Regions from separate parts of the Streptomyces sp. NPDC056161 genome, predicted to be linked through region 2. Evidence: riboswitches for the same ligand, from Rfam matches in the RefSeq annotation. Region 2 holds a riboswitch; each other region holds the start of a gene.
The links. Region 2 has a riboswitch for S-adenosylmethionine ahead of ACFC09_RS39230 (aminotransferase class V-fold PLP-dependent enzyme). Riboswitches for the same ligand answer to the same signal wherever they lie in the genome.

Region 1 (5,274 bases), on a different contig from region 2:
CTTGCACAGATCCACACCTCGCGGACCCGGGTCAGACCTCACCCCCCAAGGTTTGGGGGCGTGCGCCGGAACGCGTCGACCGCGGCTGAATGTATCTGTCCAACTGCCGTCTGCAACAGGTCAATCGGACGAGAAATCTGGACGTACCCGGTCGGGAATCTCCCGAGAATTCACCAGAATTCAGGGCAAGTCGGGCCTCATAAAAGGAGTAAAAGCCACAAAAAACGCGCACAGATTGGCGACTTCTTGCGGGGCGCGCGGAATGATTTCCAGGGACCGCGCCCCGGGCGTGGGGCTCGCGTTCCCCAACTCTACCGCGCTCAACCCCACTGAATTGCCCCCTCCGCTTCTCTCACGGAGGGGGCGATCCGATGAACAGTCGGTGACAGGCGTAACCGAAGGTAACGAGGGGTCAGCCGCCGGCCACGGCCGGGATGATGGAGACGCCCGCGCCCTCCGGGGTGACGGTCTGGAGGCCCTGCTCGAAGCGGACGTCGTCGTCGTTCACGTACACGTTGACGAAGCGGCGCAGTTGGCCCTGGTCGTCCAGGACCCGGGCGGCGATGCCCGTGTGGTTCTTCTCCAGGTCGGCGATCACCTCACCGAGGTTGGCGCCCTCGGCGCTCACCTCGGCCTGACCTCCGGTGTAGGTGCGCAGAATGGTGGGGATACGAACGGTGACGCTCATGCGGTGTGACCTCCGGTCGGGTGCACAGGTGGTGCGGCGGGGAAGGGGAGTGACGGGCTCCGCCGGCTCGCGGCGCGCATACGACCTCGGATGCGGCCTCGGACGCGGACTCGGTCAGGACCGGCCGACGGCGCGCCGCCGTTCATGCGGAACCGCCAGTCATGCGGAACCGCCGGTCATACGGAGCCGCCGGTCATGCGGAGCCGCCGGTCATGCGAGGCCGGCCGCTCGGAAGGAGTCCAGGTTCGGACGGATGGTGGCGGTCAGGCCGGTGCCGGCCACCGCGTCGAGGGTCTTGAGGCCGTCGCCGGTGTTGAGGACGACCGTGGTGAGCGCGGGGTCGAGGACGCCGTTCTCGATCAGCTTCTTCGCCACGCCGACGGTCACCCCGCCGGCCGTCTCCGCGAAGATGCCCTCGGTCTGCGCCAGCAGCTTGATCGCGTCGACGATCTGCTCGTCCGTGACGTCCTCCACGGCGCCGCCGGTGCGGCGCGCGATGTCGAGGACGTAGGGGCCGTCGGCCGGGTTGCCGATCGCCAGGGACTTGGCGATGGTGTTCGGCTTCTGCGGCCGGACCACCTCGTGTCCGGCCTTGAACGCGGCCGACACCGGCGAGCAGCCCTCGGCCTGCGCGCCGAAGATCTTGTAGGGCCGGTCCTCGACGAGACCCAGCGCGATCAGCTCCTTCAGACCCTTGTCGATCTTGGTGAGCTGGGAGCCGGAGGCGATCGGGACGACGATCTGGTCGGGCAGCCGCCAGCCGAGCTGCTCGCAGATCTCGTACGCCAGGGTCTTGGAGCCCTCCGCGTAGTACGGCCGCAGGTTGACGTTGACGAAGCCCCAGCCCTCGCCGGCCGGGTCGCCGATCAGCTCGGAGCAGAAACGGTTCACGTCGTCGTAGGTGCCCTCGATGCCGACGAGGTCACCGCCGTAGACCGCGGCCATGACGACCTTGCCCTGCTCCAGGTCGTGCGGGATGAACACGCAGGAGCGCAGGCCCGCGCGGGCGGCGGCGGCGCCGACGGCTCCGGCCAGGTTGCCGGTCGAGGAGCAGGAGAGGGTGGTGAAGCCGAAGGCGCGCGCCGCCTCCAGCGCCTGGGCGACCACCCGGTCCTTGAAGGAGTGGGTCGGGTTGCCGGAGTCGTCCTTGACGTACAGGCCGCCGGTGACGCCCAGCTCGCGGGCCAGGTTGTCGGCCTGGACCAGCTTGGTCCAGCCGGGGTTCAGATTCGGCTTCTCGGCCACGTCCGCGGGGACGGGCAGCAGCGGCGCGTAGCGCCAGATGTTCGCGGGTCCCGCCTCGATCGTGCGGCGCAGTTCCTCGGTGTCGTACGCCGAGTAGTCGTACGCGATCTCCAGCGGGCCGAAACACTCCTCGCAGGCGAACACCGGGCCGAGCGGTACCCGGTGACCGCATTCGCGGCAGCTCAGGGCAGCGGCGGGGCCGAGGTCGACGGTCGGGTTCGTGGTGCTTGCAACGGTCTGCACAGCCATGTGAGGCGAGGCCCTTTCTCCTCATCTTCCCCACGACGCATCTCGCCGTGAGACGGAATTGGCACCTTCCCGAGCCGGGAGCCTCGCGAGAACGATCGGATTGCGCTGCGATCAGTACGAGTACCGACTGGAGGGTTGCCGGGGCTTCATCGGGCCGTGTCCCTCTGCCCCTCTGGATGAGCTGTATGCGGTTGTGTACACCGATGACCCCCGACATGCGATGGTCATCCGCGTTGTTCAAGACTGTAACCGAAGGCCAGGACAGTTGAGATAGTCGTCCGAACCGCGAGATGGGTCACACACGCACCTGGTGTGATCACGACAGTGAGGAGCCGCCGACCGTGCTGGAAGAAGTGGAACGCTGGCTGGCCACCCGCTCCTGGTCCGTGACCGATCGACCGCTGCACAAGATACTCGCCGCGAAACAACGCACCGGCCTGTCGGTCTCCGTGGTCCTGCCCGCGCTCGACGAGGAGGCGACGGTCGGCGCCATCGTCGCCGCCGTCCGGCACGACCTCATGCTGCGGGAGGTGCCGCTGGTCGACGAGATCGTCGTCGTCGACTCGGGATCCACCGACCGCACCTCCGAGGTGGCCGCCGCGGCGGGCGCCCGGGTGGTGCACCGCGACGACATCCTGCCCCGGCTGCCCACCGTCCCCGGCAAGGGCGAGGTGCTGTGGCGCTCGCTGCTGGTCACCAGCGGGGACATCGTCTGCTTCGTCGACGCCGACCTGCGGGACTTCTCCTCCGACTTCGTCACCGGGATCGTCGGCCCGCTGCTCACCGAGCCGGACGTCGACCTGGTCAAGGCCATGTATGACCGCCCGCTGGCCGGCGCGGCCGGGCAGGGCGGCCGGGTCACCGAGCTGATGGCCCGCCCGCTGCTCAACATGCACTGGCCGCAGCTGGCCGGTTTCGTGCAGCCGCTCGGCGGCGAGTACGCGGCTCGCCGCTCGCTGCTGGAACAGCTGCCGTTCCCGGTCGGGTACGGCGTCGAGCTGGGCATGCTGGTCGACGCCCTGCACCTGGTGGGCCTGGACGCGCTCGCCCAGGTCGACGTGGGTGTGCGCAAACACCGGCACCAGGACGGGCAGGCGCTCGGCCGGATGGCCGCGGCGATCTACCGCACCGCCCAGCTGCGACTGGCCCGCGGACACCTGGTACGGCCGCGCCTCACCCAGTTCGAGCGGGGCGAGGACGGTTTCGAGCCGCACACCCACGCGGTGGACACCGAGGAACGGCCGCCCATGGTGGAGATCGCCGAGTACGCGCGGCGCCAGGTCGCGTGAGCAAGAGAAACTGGCCGTATACGACCGCTGACTGGCCGCAACCGTACGTTTGAGCGTTTCCGGGCCGGGCTAGGTTGAGGCGTATGGCTTCCACGCAGGGTGCTGCCCAGGTGCTGGTCGCGTCCAACCGCGGCCCGGTCTCGTACGGCGTCCGGGAGGACGGCTCGCTGGCCGCCAGGCGGGGCGGCGGCGGGCTGGTCTCCGGGCTGTCGGCGATCGGGCCCGAGGCGGGCGCGCTGTGGGTGTGCTCGGCGCTGTCCGACGGCGACCGGGAGGCGGTGCGGCGCGGTGTGGGCGAGGACGGTGTGCGGATGCTCGCGGTCCCGGCCGACGTGCACGCGGACGCGTACAACGGCATCGCGAACTCGGTCCTCTGGTTCGTCCACCACATGCTGTACCAGACCCCGCTGGAGCCCGTCTTCGACGCGGAGTTCCGCCGCCAGTGGGCGTCGTACGAGACCTACAACCGGGCGTTCGCGGAGGCGCTGGCCGAGGAGGCGGCCGAGGGCGCCGCGGTGCTGGTGCAGGACTACCACCTGTGCCTGGTGCCGGGCATGCTGCGCGAGAAGCGGCCGGATCTCAGGATCGGGCACTTCTCGCACACGCCGTGGGCGCCCGCGGAGTACTTCCGGATGCTGCCGGACGACATCAGGTCACAGCTGGTGCGGGGGATGCTGGGCGCGGACCGGCTCGGCTTCCTGACCTGGCGCTGGGCGCGGGCGTTCATGGAGTGCGCGCAGGCGGCGGGCCCCGGCGTGCGGCGGTTCGGGGCGTTCGGGGCGGAGGCGGAGGCGGAGGCGGAGGCGGGGCCGCGGGGTCTTGAGCACGCGGCCGGTGGCCAGGTGTCCGCCCGCAGGACCGTCGTCGACGTGCACGGCCTCGGCGCCGACCCCGAATTCCTCCGCGCCCGTTCGCACGAGGCGGACGTCGAGGAGCGGATGGCCGCCCTGCGCGCGGAGATCGGCGCGGGACGCCGGACGATCGTGCGGGTGGACCGCACCGAGCTGTCGAAGAACATCGTGCGCGGGCTGCTGGCATACCGGCAGCTCCTCGACGACCACCCCGATTGGCGCGAGCGGGTCGTGCACGTGGCCTTCGCCTATCCCTCCCGGCAGGACCTCGCCGTCTACCGGGACTACACGGCCGAGGTGCGGCGGCTCGCCGAGGAGATCAACTCCCGCTACGGCACGCCGGGCTGGACCCCGGTCGTGCTGCACGTCAAGGACGACTTCGCCCGCTCGCTGGCCGCCTACCGGCTCGCCGACGTGGCCCTGGTCAACCCCATCCGGGACGGCATGAACCTGGTCGCGAAGGAGGTGCCGGTCGTCTCCGACAAGGGCTGCGCGCTGGTGCTCTCCCGGGAGGCCGGGGCGTACGAGGAGCTGGGCGAGGACGCGCTCGCCGTCAACCCGTACGACATCGGGGACACGGCGGACGCCCTGCACCGGGCGCTCAGCCTGCCGGCGGACGAGCGGGCGGAACGGACGAAGCGGTTGGCTGCCGCGGCGGTGGCGTTGCCGCCCGGCCGGTGGTTCCTGGACCAGTTGGACGGGTTGCGGGCCGGCTGAGCGGTTGGCTGCGCCGGCCATGGCGGGAGTGTCGTCGTGCTTCGGCTGCGGCCGGGAGGTGGCTGGTCGCGCAGTTCCCCGCGCCCCTTAAAAGGGGCGTTGCCATCGGCCCGGTGAGGGCCGTACCCGGGTCCCTCCCGGGGGTGCCCCCGTGCTCCGGCTGCGGCCGGGACGTGGCTGAGCGCGCAGTTCCCCGCGCCCCTCAGAAGGGGCGTTGCCACCCGGCCCGGTGAGG
Region 2 (5,274 bases):
CCGGCTGCGTCTCTCTCAGTTTCTCGCCGATGCGCTGCCGGAACAGCGGATCGTTCTCCAGGGCTGCGGCCATGGCATTGCCCGCGAACTTGGCGCGGCGGTTCGGAGCGAACCGGGCATACTGCCGCAACTGGCTGGGCAGTTCACCGACCGTCAGGGCACCGAAGCCGTCCGAGACGATCTGCACGACCCGGCGGCGCACACCGTCGGGCAGCGGACGGTCAAGCACCTCGGCGGCGCCGTCGCCCGGCCCCTCGCCTGTGGTCTCCACCATCCTCACACCCCAATACCGGTACGGGACCGCCTCCCTCGCTCAGGAGTCGGCACCCGGCCTGTCCACCAGTTCCACCTGGTCCACTGCGTTGCACCAGCGGCAGCGCACCGACTCGATGGTCTCACTGACCACCTCGCGCTCCTCGACCTTCGGCTCGCCGGCGAGGTCCAGGTGGACGTACTCGACGACCTTCGACGCGCGTGTGACGTCGAAACGCGTGAGGTTGCCGCAGAGGGTGCAGCGCCAACGCGTCGTGGCGGTCGGCAGGGGAACCGGCATCGCGACCGTTCGCCTCCTTCTAGTCTCCGTGACGCGCGGTCTGCCCGGCACGTGTGGCTCGTAACCCTACGGCCTGGCGGGTACTCGCCGCCCGTTCGTCCATGGCGGCGAGGCGGTCTGTGCTACTGCGTCCCCTTACGTCATGCTCTGTAGCCATGATCAGCAACTGGAGCGCGACGGCCCGGCGGATCTACCGAGCGGTCCGCGGCTCGTCGGCGCCGATGACGCACGTCCTGATCGCCCTGTGCTGCCTGATCTTCCTGATCGGGCCCGCGTCCGGCTTCAATCCGACGTACGGCACCGGTGACGAGCTGCTGGCCGCCCAGCGGGCCTACTTCCGGCGCTGGGGCGTCATCCCCACGGACCTGTTCGCCGGCCCGGTCGGTGACGCCCTCACCCCCGCCACGGCCCTGTTCGTGCACGGCAGCTGGGTGCATCTGCTCGGCAACATGCTGTTCCTCTACGTCTTCGGAGTGATGACCGAGGAACGGATGGGCCGCGTCCAGTTCACCCTGTTCTACGTCGGCTGCGGATATCTGGCGCTGATCGGCTACGCCGCCGCCAACGCCGCCTCCCAGCAGTCCCTGGTCGGCGCCTCCGGGGCGATCTCCGCGGTCCTGGGAGCTTTCCTGTACCTGTTCCCCGGCGCCCGTGTCACCAGTCTGCTCCCTTTCCTGTTCTTCCTCCCGCTGCGCTTTCCCGCCTGGGTCGTCCTGCCCTTCTGGGCGGCCCTGCAATGGGCGGCGGCCCGGCAGGCCACCGAGGGGCCCGGGGTGGCCTATCTGGCCCATTTGGTGGGCTTCTCGCTGGGCTTCGTCTTCGCCTGGGTGCGGTTCGGGCGTGCGGCTAGAGTGAAGGCCGCCCCAGCTCCGGCTCCCGAGGGAGAGAACCAGCCGTGATCACCGCGATCGTGCTCATCAAGACCAGCGTGGACCGGATCCCCGAGATCGCCGAGCAGATCGCCGGGCTGGACAGCGTCAGCGAGGTCTTCTCGGTCACCGGCACCTACGACCTGATCGCCATGGTCCGGGTCGGGCAGCACGAGGACCTCGCCGAGGTCATCCCCGGCCGCATCAGCAAGATCCAGGGCGTGCAGGCCACGGACACCCACGTCGCCTTCCGTACGTACTCCCAGCACGACCTGGAAGCGGCCTTCGCCATCGGACTGGACAGCTGACCGGCCCCGAGGGGCCGGTCAGCGGGTTCCGGGAGCCGGTCAGGACGCCGGGACGCAGCGGCCGTCCACGGTGCGGTACTGCCACTTCGCGCCGTCGCGGACCAACTCCCTGACGGCGGTCACGAACCGCTCCACGTGCTCGTCCGGCGTACCCGCGCCGAAGCTGACGCGCACGGCGTTGAGGGACTTCTCGCCCGGTGCCGCCTCGGGGGCACCGCACTCGCCCTGGGACTGCGGATCGGTGCCCAGCAGGGTGCGGACGAGGGGGTGGGCGCAGAACAGCCCGTCGCGGACGCCGATGCCGTACTCGGCGGAGAGCGCCGCGGCGAAGTGGGAGCTGTTCCAGCCCTCGACCACGAAGGAGAGCACGCCCACCCTGGGGGCGTCGTCGCCGAACAGGGACAGCACCCTGACCTCGGGGACCTCGGCGAGACCCGCGCGGACCGTGTCGATCAGGTGCCGCTCACGGGCGACCAGGGTGTCGAAGCCGGCCTCGGTGAGCGCCTTGCAGGCGGAGGCGACGGCGTAGGCGCCGATCACGTTCGGCGAGCCGGCCTCGTGGCGGGCGGCCGTCTCGTGCCACTCCACGGCCACGCCCCCGTCCGCCCGCCGGGTGACCGTACGGCTTGCCCCGCCGCCCGCGAGGTACGGCTCCGCCGCGCGCAGCCAGTCGGCGCGGCCGGCCAGCACGCCGGCGCCGAAGGGGGCGTACAGCTTGTGCCCGGAGAAGGCGACCCAGTCGACGTCGAGGTCGCGCACCGACACCGGGTGGTGCGGGGCGAGCTGGGCGGCGTCCAGGACGATCCGGGCGCCGTGCTCATGGGCGGCGGCGGCCAGCTCGCGCACCGGCCACAGCTCACCGGTGACGTTGGAGGCGCCGGTGACGCAGACCAGGGCCGGGGCCTGCGGGTCACGCTCGCCCAGCGCCCGCCGGAGGGTCGCGACGGCCTGTGCCGGGGTGTCGGGCGCGTCGAGATAGCTGACCCGGGCGTTCTTCCAGGGCAGCAGGGAGGCGTGGTGCTCGGTCTCGAAGACGAAGACCTGGCAGTCGGCCGGGACCACGGCGGCGAGGAGGTTGAGCGAGTCGGTGGTGGAGCGGGTGAAGATCACCTGGTCGTCGGCGCGGCAGTCCAGGAACCCGGCGACGGTCGCGCGGGCGTTCTCGAACAGGTCGGTGGACAGCTGCGAGAGGTAGCCGGCGCCGCGGTGCACGCTGCCGTAGTAGGGGGCGTACGCGGCGACGTCGTCCCAGACGCGCTGGAGGGCGGGGGCGCTGGCCGCGTAGTCGAGCGCGGCGTAGGTGACCTCGCCGCCGGTGACGAGCGGGACGGTGACGTCGCGGCCCAGCACGGGCAGCGGGGCGCACACGGACGGGGCGGAGGCAGCGGTGGAGACGGACGTGGAGACGGACATGGCACAACTCCCGTGAAGGCAGGCGGAATTCACCGCGCGAGCACCAGTACGCACCGGTACGACGGGTGCGGCTCAGCGCGGGAAGGAAAAAAGGGGGTGCGGAGGCGGGGCTCTGCGGCCCTATCGCATTCGCTTGCTCACGGGTGGCTCCCTCGGCGTCCAGGACCCCTGGATTCCACGAGGGGTCCGCGCTTGCCGCAGACCTCGCTGCCTACGGCCTGGTCTTCACCCGGGGCACCCCGCCACGGACGGAGGGTTGCCGGACAGTCGGCCGGGGCCGAATGACTGTCACTCATGACCTGGACGGAAAAATACGCGGGTGATCGATCGCCCGCAACTCGTGTCCGGATGACGGGACGCACACACGCGTGGGCGCGGCCCCGTCAGCGGACGAGGCGCCGGTGCGATCGCCGCGCCCAGCGCGCGCCGACCAGCAGGAGGTCGGCCACGAAGACCACCACGCCGATGACCAGAAGATAGGTCAGTCCCTGCACCACCGTGCCGACCAGTCCCAGGACGACCGCCACGAGGATCAGGAACAGGAAGAACGCCAACACGGGCGGCCACCTCCTCGGTTCGGCCTCAGCGGCGCGCGAGGCGGCGCCCGCGGTCGGCGCCGGGCTCGTAGGGCCGGTCGTAGTGCTTGAAGATCTCTTCCTCGCGGGCCGCCGGCAGGACGCCGTCCGTGCCGATCGACGGCGCCTTCCTCACCTGCCCCTTCGTGTACGCCACCCGCACGTATCCGGGTCCTACGGTCGCCTCGTCGACAGGGACGAAGACGAGTCGCTGCCGAGTGGGCAGCCCGGTACGGACGGTGGCCACGGACGGCGCGTCGGTGGTGGTGTCCACGTAGACCCCTTCCAGAGCACCGATCTTGCGGCCCTCGGGGTCGATCACGTCACGGTTGCGCCACTCGCGGATATCGGCTGGATGGATCATGCCTGGCTCCTTGCGGCCCGCCGGGGACTCTCCTGTGCCCCACTGTACTATGACCAGTTTGACCTGGTATTTCCCGTGAGCCGTCCGGGTGCTGGTGCCGTGACCGGAAGGGTCTGCCGGGTCCGTGGCCGGAAAGGTTTGCCGGGTCGCGGCCCTAGGCGTGACTGGCGCTCACCCAGCGGTCCAGGGAGTGCCTGGCCGCGCCCGAGTCGATCGACTCCGCGGCCTTGGCCATGGCGGCGCGGATCTGCTCCACCAACGGCCCGTCCCCCGGCTCCAGGGCCACCAGGGCCGCCGCCGAGTTCAGCAGGACGGCATCCCGTACCGGACCCGGCTCGCCGTCCAGCAGGCGGCGGGCCACCGCCGCGTTGTAGGCGGGGTCGGCGCCGCGCAGGGCCTCCACCGGCACCAGGTCCAGACCGACGTCCCGCGGGTCGAAGACCTGCTCGGTCACCTTGCCGTCACGCACCACCCACACCCGTGAGGTGGCGGTGGTCGTCAGTTCGTCGAGGCCGTCGTCCCCCCGGAAGACCAGTGCGGACGAGCCGCGCTCGGCCAGCACGCCGGCGATGAGCCCGGCCATCCGGGTGTCGAAGCAGCCGATCGCCGAGGCACCGACCCGGGCCGGGTTGGTCAGCGGGCCGAGGAGGTTGAACGAGGTCGGGATCCCGAGGTCGCGCCGGACCGCGCCGACGAACCGCATCGAGGGATGGAAGACGGTCGCGAAGCAGAAGGTGATCCCGGCCTCCTCGACCACCCGGGCCACCTGTTCGGGCGTCAGATCCAGGTTGACGCCGAGCTGTTCGAGCACGTCGGACGATCCGCTCGCGGAGGACGACGCCCGGTTGCCGTGCTTGACGACCTTCGCGCCGGTCCCCGCGATCACGATGGAGGACATCGTCGAGATGTTGACCGTACGGGCCCGGTCGCCGCCCGTGCCGACGATGTCGACGGCCGGCCCGGGGATGTCCAGCGGCTTGGCGTGCGCGTACATCGCCTCGACGAGGCCGGTGATCTCCTCGACCGTCTCCCCCTTGGCCCGCATGGCCACCAGGAAACCGGCGATCTGGGCGTCCGCGGCCTCGCCGCGCATGATGCGGTCCATGGCCCAGGCCGTGTCACCGGTACTCAGGTCGTGGCCGCGCAGCAGCGCGCTCAGCAGGTCGGGCCAGGAACGGCCCGCCGCGGTGTC
Region 3 (5,274 bases), on a different contig from region 2:
CCCATCGACCGATGACGCTGCGCCGCGGTACGCCGCGCGCCCGCACCCGGGGAGACACATGTCCGTGTCCAGCACGCCACTCGCCGCCGTCCCGTCCGCCCAGCGGTCGGCCCGCTTCCGGGGCAGGATCGGCCGGGACGCCCACAGCGGCCACTACGCCGTGCCACGCCGTTACCGGCTCCACCTCACCACCGCCTGCCCGGACGGCCTGCGGATCGCGGTGGGGCACAGCCTCCTCGCCCTGGACGACATCTGTCCCATCACCTTCCTCACCGCCGTCCCCGACTGTCCCGGCGGCGGCCACTCGGCGCTGCGCCCGCTGTACGAGGCCAGCGCGCACCGCTACGCCGGACCGGCCCTGGCGCCGGTGCTCAGCGACGACTGGTCCGGGCGGATCGTCAGCAGCCACGCCCCCGACATCCTGCGCGACCTCGACCGGTGCTTCGGCGACGGGCGCGCCCGGCTCTACCCGAGCGGCGCCGAGACCGAGATCGAGGAGGTGGAACGGCTGTGCGCGCAGGGCATCGAGGCGGCCGCACAGCGCGCGGGCCGGGTCGGCGCCGAACCGGCCGAACGGGCCGCCGCGCTCGACGTCCTGACCGACACCCTGGCCCGCCTGGAACGGCGCCTGACCGGGCGGGAGTTCCTGGTCGGCGACGGACTCACCGCCGCCGACGTCGAGTTGTGGGTCGCCCTGGTCCAACTCGACACCGTGCACCGCCACCACCTCGACGCCGCCGCGGTGCACCGGGTGGCCGGCCACCCGGCGCTGTGGGCGCACGCCAGGCGCCTCGCCGCCCGGCCGGCCTTCGGCGCCCACCTCGACCTGGACGGCATCGCCCGCCGCCACCACGCCCGTTGCGCGGGTCTCGAAGCGGCCGGCTCGGCCGTCCAGATCCTGGACTGGGCGCACCACACGGCCGCCGCCCCCGGCTCCCGGCACAGGTGAGCGGGGCCGGCGGCCGGTCCAGTCCGCGGACGGACGTTGACATAAACCCGGCGGACTGTCTTACTTACCGCTCAGAACGGTCATGAGCGTCAGCGACAAGCCCTGGCTTGCTGACCGGCAACCCTCGCACCGCGGTGGGGTGCCCCAGGTGAGGACCGGACCGGATGACGTTTCGGTAAGCGCGAGGGCCCGCAGCGGCCAGAAATGCGAGTGACGGACATGTACGCAGCTCCCCGGACGGCCCTCGGCCGCCCCCAGAGCTGCGTACATCCGTACGCCGGGCTGCTCGTCGCCGACCGGACGGTCGATCTGCTCCGCGTGAACAGCGCACTGTGTACCGCGCCGGGCCGTGCCCGCTGCCGGGGCTGACAGCACTTCCAGCCCCCGCGATCCCCGCGCCCGCCCACCCAGTGGTGTGCCCCCGCCCGCCCAGCTCCCGGTTCCCGTGCCGTTCCGTGTGCCGCGCCGCGCCGTAGTGCCGTCGCCGTGGCCATGCCGATCCGGCTCCGCCCCCGGGGGTGTCCGAACCCGCCGGAGCCCGTCATGTCCGAACCCCCGGGCGGCGCCGTGTCCGTCACCGCGCCGCCGTCAGCCGACACACCGTCAAAACCCCTGTCCGCGCAGCGAGTCGTACCGCTGCGCAGGCCCGGCCGGTGGATCGCCTCGGCCGTCGTGCTGGTGCTCGTGGCGCAGATCGCGCACGGACTGGCCACGAATCCCTTCTACCAATGGGACCGCTTCCGCTACTGGTTCCTTCGGCCCAGCATCCTCGACGGGCTCCTCATCACCCTCGAAGTCACCGCGTTCAGCGCCGTGCTGGGCCTGCTCGGTGGCATCCTGCTGGCGCTCGGCCGGCTCTCCGGCAGCCCCGTGCTGCGCGCCGTCAGCTGGACGTACACCTGGCTGTTCCGGTCCGTGCCGCTGATCGTCGTACTGATCTTCCTCTACAACTTCTCGGCCCTGTACCGGACGGTGGGTCTCGGCGTCCCCTTCGGTCCCTCCTTCGTCAGCTTCGACGAGTCGAAGCTGGCCACCGACATGGTGGTGGCCGTGGTCGGCCTCAGCCTCAACGAGGCGGCGTACGCGGCGGAGGTGGTCCGCGGCGGCATCCTCTCCGTCGACCAGGGCCAGCACGAGGCCGCCGCCGCGCTCGGCCTGCCGAAGGGCTACCAGTTCACCCGGATCGTGTTCCCGCAGGCCCTCAGGTCCATCACGCCGAACTACGTCAACCAGCTCATCGGCCTGGTCAAGAGCACGTCCCTGGTGTTCTACGTGTCGCTGCTCGACCTGTTCGGCTCGGTCCAGACCATGGGCAGCACCTATCCCGGCGACATCGTGCCGCTGCTGCTGGTGGCCACCGTCTGGTACCTGATCCTCACCAGCGCGGTGTCCGTCGTCCAGTTCTACGTCGAGCGGCACTTCGCCCGGGGCGCCACCCGGACCCTGCCGCCGACCCCCCTGCAACGGGCCCGCTCCGGGCTCACCGCACTGCGTGCCCGACTGCGCCGGGAGGCCGCCGTATGACCGCCGCCACGTCCGCCGTCACGCCCACCGGGCAGGCCCAGGCCCCCGTCGCCCTGGAGGTGCACAACGTGCACAAGTGGTACGGCGCCCATCGCGTCCTCGACGGCATCGACCTGACCGTGCGTCCCGGCGAGGTCACCGTCATAATCGGCCCGTCCGGATCCGGCAAGTCCACGCTGCTGAGGGTGATCAACCACCTGGAGAAACCCGAGATCGGACACGTCAGCGTCGGCGGCGAACTGATCGGCGTCCGACGCAGCGGGGACCGGCTCAAGGAACTGAGCGAACGGGCCATCCTGGCCCAGCGCGGCCGGATCGGCTTCGTCTTCCAGAACTTCAACCTCTTCCCGCACCTGACCGTGCTCGACAACGTCGCCGCCGCCCCCGTGGCCACCGGGCGGCTGTCCAGGTCCAAGGCCCAGGAGCTGGCCCGCGACCTGCTCGGCCGGGTCGGACTCGGCGACCGGACGGGCGCCTACCCGCGGCAGTTGTCCGGCGGCCAGCAGCAGCGCGTCGCCATCGCCCGTGCCCTCGCGCTGCGCCCCGGCATCATCCTGTTCGACGAACCGACGTCGGCGCTCGACCCGGAACTCGTCGGCGAGGTGCTCTCCGTCATCAAGGACCTCGCGACCAGCGGCACCACCCTCGTCATCGTCACCCACGAGATCGGCTTCGCCCGCGAGGTCGCCGACCGGATCGTCTTCATCGACAGCGGCCGGATCGTCGAACAGGGCCCGCCCGCCGACATCCTGGACCGACCCCGGCACGAGCGCACCAGGGACTTCCTGAGCAAGGTCCTGTGACCGCCGCCGGACCGGCGTCGGCACCGCCCTCGTACCACCCGGCACCACCCCCTGCCACCGGCACGCACCACCGCAGGTCCGCGCCGGCTTCCCCCCTCACCCCTCACCCCTCACCCCTCACCCTCACCCTCACCCTCACCCTCACCCTCACCCCTCACCCTCACCCAGCGACGAAGGACAGCCATGCCCACCCAGCTCTCCCGACGCGGCCTGATACGCGGCGTCACCGCGGCGGCGGCCGCCGCCACCCTCGCCCCGGTCCTCGCCGCCTGCGGGGGCGACAGCGAGGCCGCCACCACCGACCCCGCGGGCTCGGTCACCATAGGTCTGCTGTCCAACGGCGCGGCCAAGGAGACCACCTTGAAGGTCTCCGAGGTGAAGTCCATCAGCGCGCAGCTGCCCGCCGCCCTCAAGAAGACCGGCAAGCTGGTGATCGCGTCCGGCACCCTGCCCGCCGGTTCCGCGCCGCTCGGCTATGTGGGCAGCGACCAGAAGACGCTCACCGGCTGCGAGGTCGACCTCGCCCGACTGGTGGCCGCCGTCCTCGGCCTCGAACCCGAGTTCCAGCAGGCGACGTGGGAGAACATGTTCATCGCCATCGACAGCGGCAAGTCCGACGTCGGCTTCGCCAACATCACCGTCACCGAGGAACGCAAGAAGAAGTACGAGTTCGCCTCCTACCGGAAGGACGACCTCGCCTTCGAGGTGCGCAAGGACAGCACCTGGAACTTCGACGACGACTACGAGAACCTCGCCGGCAGGACGGTCTCCGTCGGCAGCGGCACCAACCAGGAGAAGATCCTCCTGGAGTGGAAGGCGAAGCTGGCGAAGGAGGGCAAGAACCTCACCGTCAAGTACTACCAGGACAACAACAGCCTCTACCTCGCCCTGAGCAGCGGCAAGATCGACGTGTACCTCGGCCCCAGTCCGGCTCTCTCCTACCACGCGGCGAAGACCGCCGGCACCCCGCAGGCGACCCGGGTCGCGGGCCGGTTCTCCGGCGCCGGCACGACGCTCCAGGGCCTGATCGCGGCGACCGCCAAGAAGGGCAGCGGCCTCGCCAAGCCCCTGGCCGACGCCATCAACTACCTCATCGACAACGGCCAGTACGCCAAGTGGCTCACCGCCTGGAACCTCTCCGGCGAGGCCGTCGCCAAGTCCGAGGTCGACCCGCCGGGTCTGCCACTGGACAACTCCTGACACTGCGTCATACCGGCCTGGTCGCACACCCGTCGGACCAGGAAAGGACTCCGTCTCCGTGCCCCTCCACACCGACGTCCGCGAAGGCGGAACCCCGGTGGCCGCGATCCTCGACAACGCCGTGTGGGCCGCCCTCGACGGCCCGCACGCCCGCTTCGCCGAGCGCAGCGAGATGGGGGTCCCCCCCGGCCGAAGGCCGGGGGAGGGCCGGCCGCGCCGCCCGCTACCCCGCCGACGTCTACGACTGCGCCGCCCTCGCCGATCCGGACGATCCGGCCGCCTGGGCCGACCTGCACGGGCTCGTCGAACGCGGCGACACGCCGTTCCTGCACGCCGCCGCCGACAACACCCCCGCGATCAGGCTCTACGAGTCGCTCGGCTTCACGCTCCGCCGCCCCTCGACCGTCCTGAAGGTCCGCAGCCCTGGAACATCCCCCGAGCGGTCGGTGTTGTGACTCACGACGACATCCGCGAGGCGCCGCCGCGCGCCCCGAAGGAGGAGGTGACGGACGTGACGACCGTCCTGCACGCCGTGCACCTCCACTCCCGGCCGCACATCGACCTCCAGCGCGTCGCCGCCGCGCTCTGTCGCCGCTGACCTTCCACCGCCCCCCCGGCCCCCGGGACCCCTGCCCCGCCGGCCGTCAGCCGCCGTGCCCTGCCCCGCCGCGGGCCGGTGATCCCGCGTACGGACCTCCAGGAAGGCACCCCTCGTGTCCCTGTCCTCTGCTGCCCCCCTGCACCTCGCCGTCGCGCTCGACGGCACCGGCTGGCACCCCGCCTCCTGGCGCGAGCCGG

Region 1: linked by a shared signal. The riboswitch ahead of thrC (threonine synthase) and the one ahead of ACFC09_RS39230 (aminotransferase class V-fold PLP-dependent enzyme) in region 2 are both predicted to bind S-adenosylmethionine.
Region 3: linked by a shared signal. The riboswitch ahead of ACFC09_RS12710 (amino acid ABC transporter permease) and the one ahead of ACFC09_RS39230 (aminotransferase class V-fold PLP-dependent enzyme) in region 2 are both predicted to bind S-adenosylmethionine.

The regions. Positions count from the first base shown of each region.
Region 1 is NZ_JBHJUV010000030.1:54,116-59,389, forward strand. Features, by position in the region: gene ACFC09_RS26265 (MoaD/ThiS family protein) at 413-688, opposite strand; gene thrC (threonine synthase) at 899-2,182, opposite strand; SAM riboswitch class I at 2,201-2,365, opposite strand; gene ACFC09_RS26275 (glucosyl-3-phosphoglycerate synthase) at 2,524-3,471, shown strand; gene ACFC09_RS26280 (trehalose-6-phosphate synthase) at 3,555-5,039, shown strand.
Region 2 is NZ_JBHJUV010000066.1:25,530-30,803, forward strand. Features, by position in the region: gene ACFC09_RS39210 (NYN domain-containing protein) at 1-274, opposite strand, end outside; gene ACFC09_RS39215 (hypothetical protein) at 314-553, opposite strand; gene ACFC09_RS39220 (rhomboid family intramembrane serine protease) at 709-1,452, shown strand; gene ACFC09_RS39225 (Lrp/AsnC family transcriptional regulator) at 1,449-1,730, shown strand; gene ACFC09_RS39230 (aminotransferase class V-fold PLP-dependent enzyme) at 1,770-3,143, opposite strand; SAM riboswitch class IV at 3,327-3,443, opposite strand; gene ACFC09_RS39235 (hypothetical protein) at 3,527-3,700, opposite strand; gene ACFC09_RS39240 (PRC-barrel domain-containing protein) at 3,726-4,082, opposite strand; gene trpD (anthranilate phosphoribosyltransferase) at 4,237-5,274, opposite strand, start outside.
Region 3 is NZ_JBHJUV010000011.1:70,562-75,835, forward strand. Features, by position in the region: gene ACFC09_RS12705 (glutathione S-transferase C-terminal domain-containing protein) at 65-949, shown strand; SAM riboswitch class IV at 1,028-1,137, shown strand; gene ACFC09_RS12710 (amino acid ABC transporter permease) at 1,493-2,473, shown strand; gene ACFC09_RS12715 (amino acid ABC transporter ATP-binding protein) at 2,470-3,276, shown strand; gene ACFC09_RS12720 (transporter substrate-binding domain-containing protein) at 3,460-4,476, shown strand; partial or broken gene ACFC09_RS12725 (GNAT family N-acetyltransferase) at 4,535-4,931, shown strand; gene ACFC09_RS12730 (putative leader peptide) at 4,928-5,074, shown strand; gene ACFC09_RS12735 (LLM class flavin-dependent oxidoreductase) at 5,190-5,274, shown strand, end outside.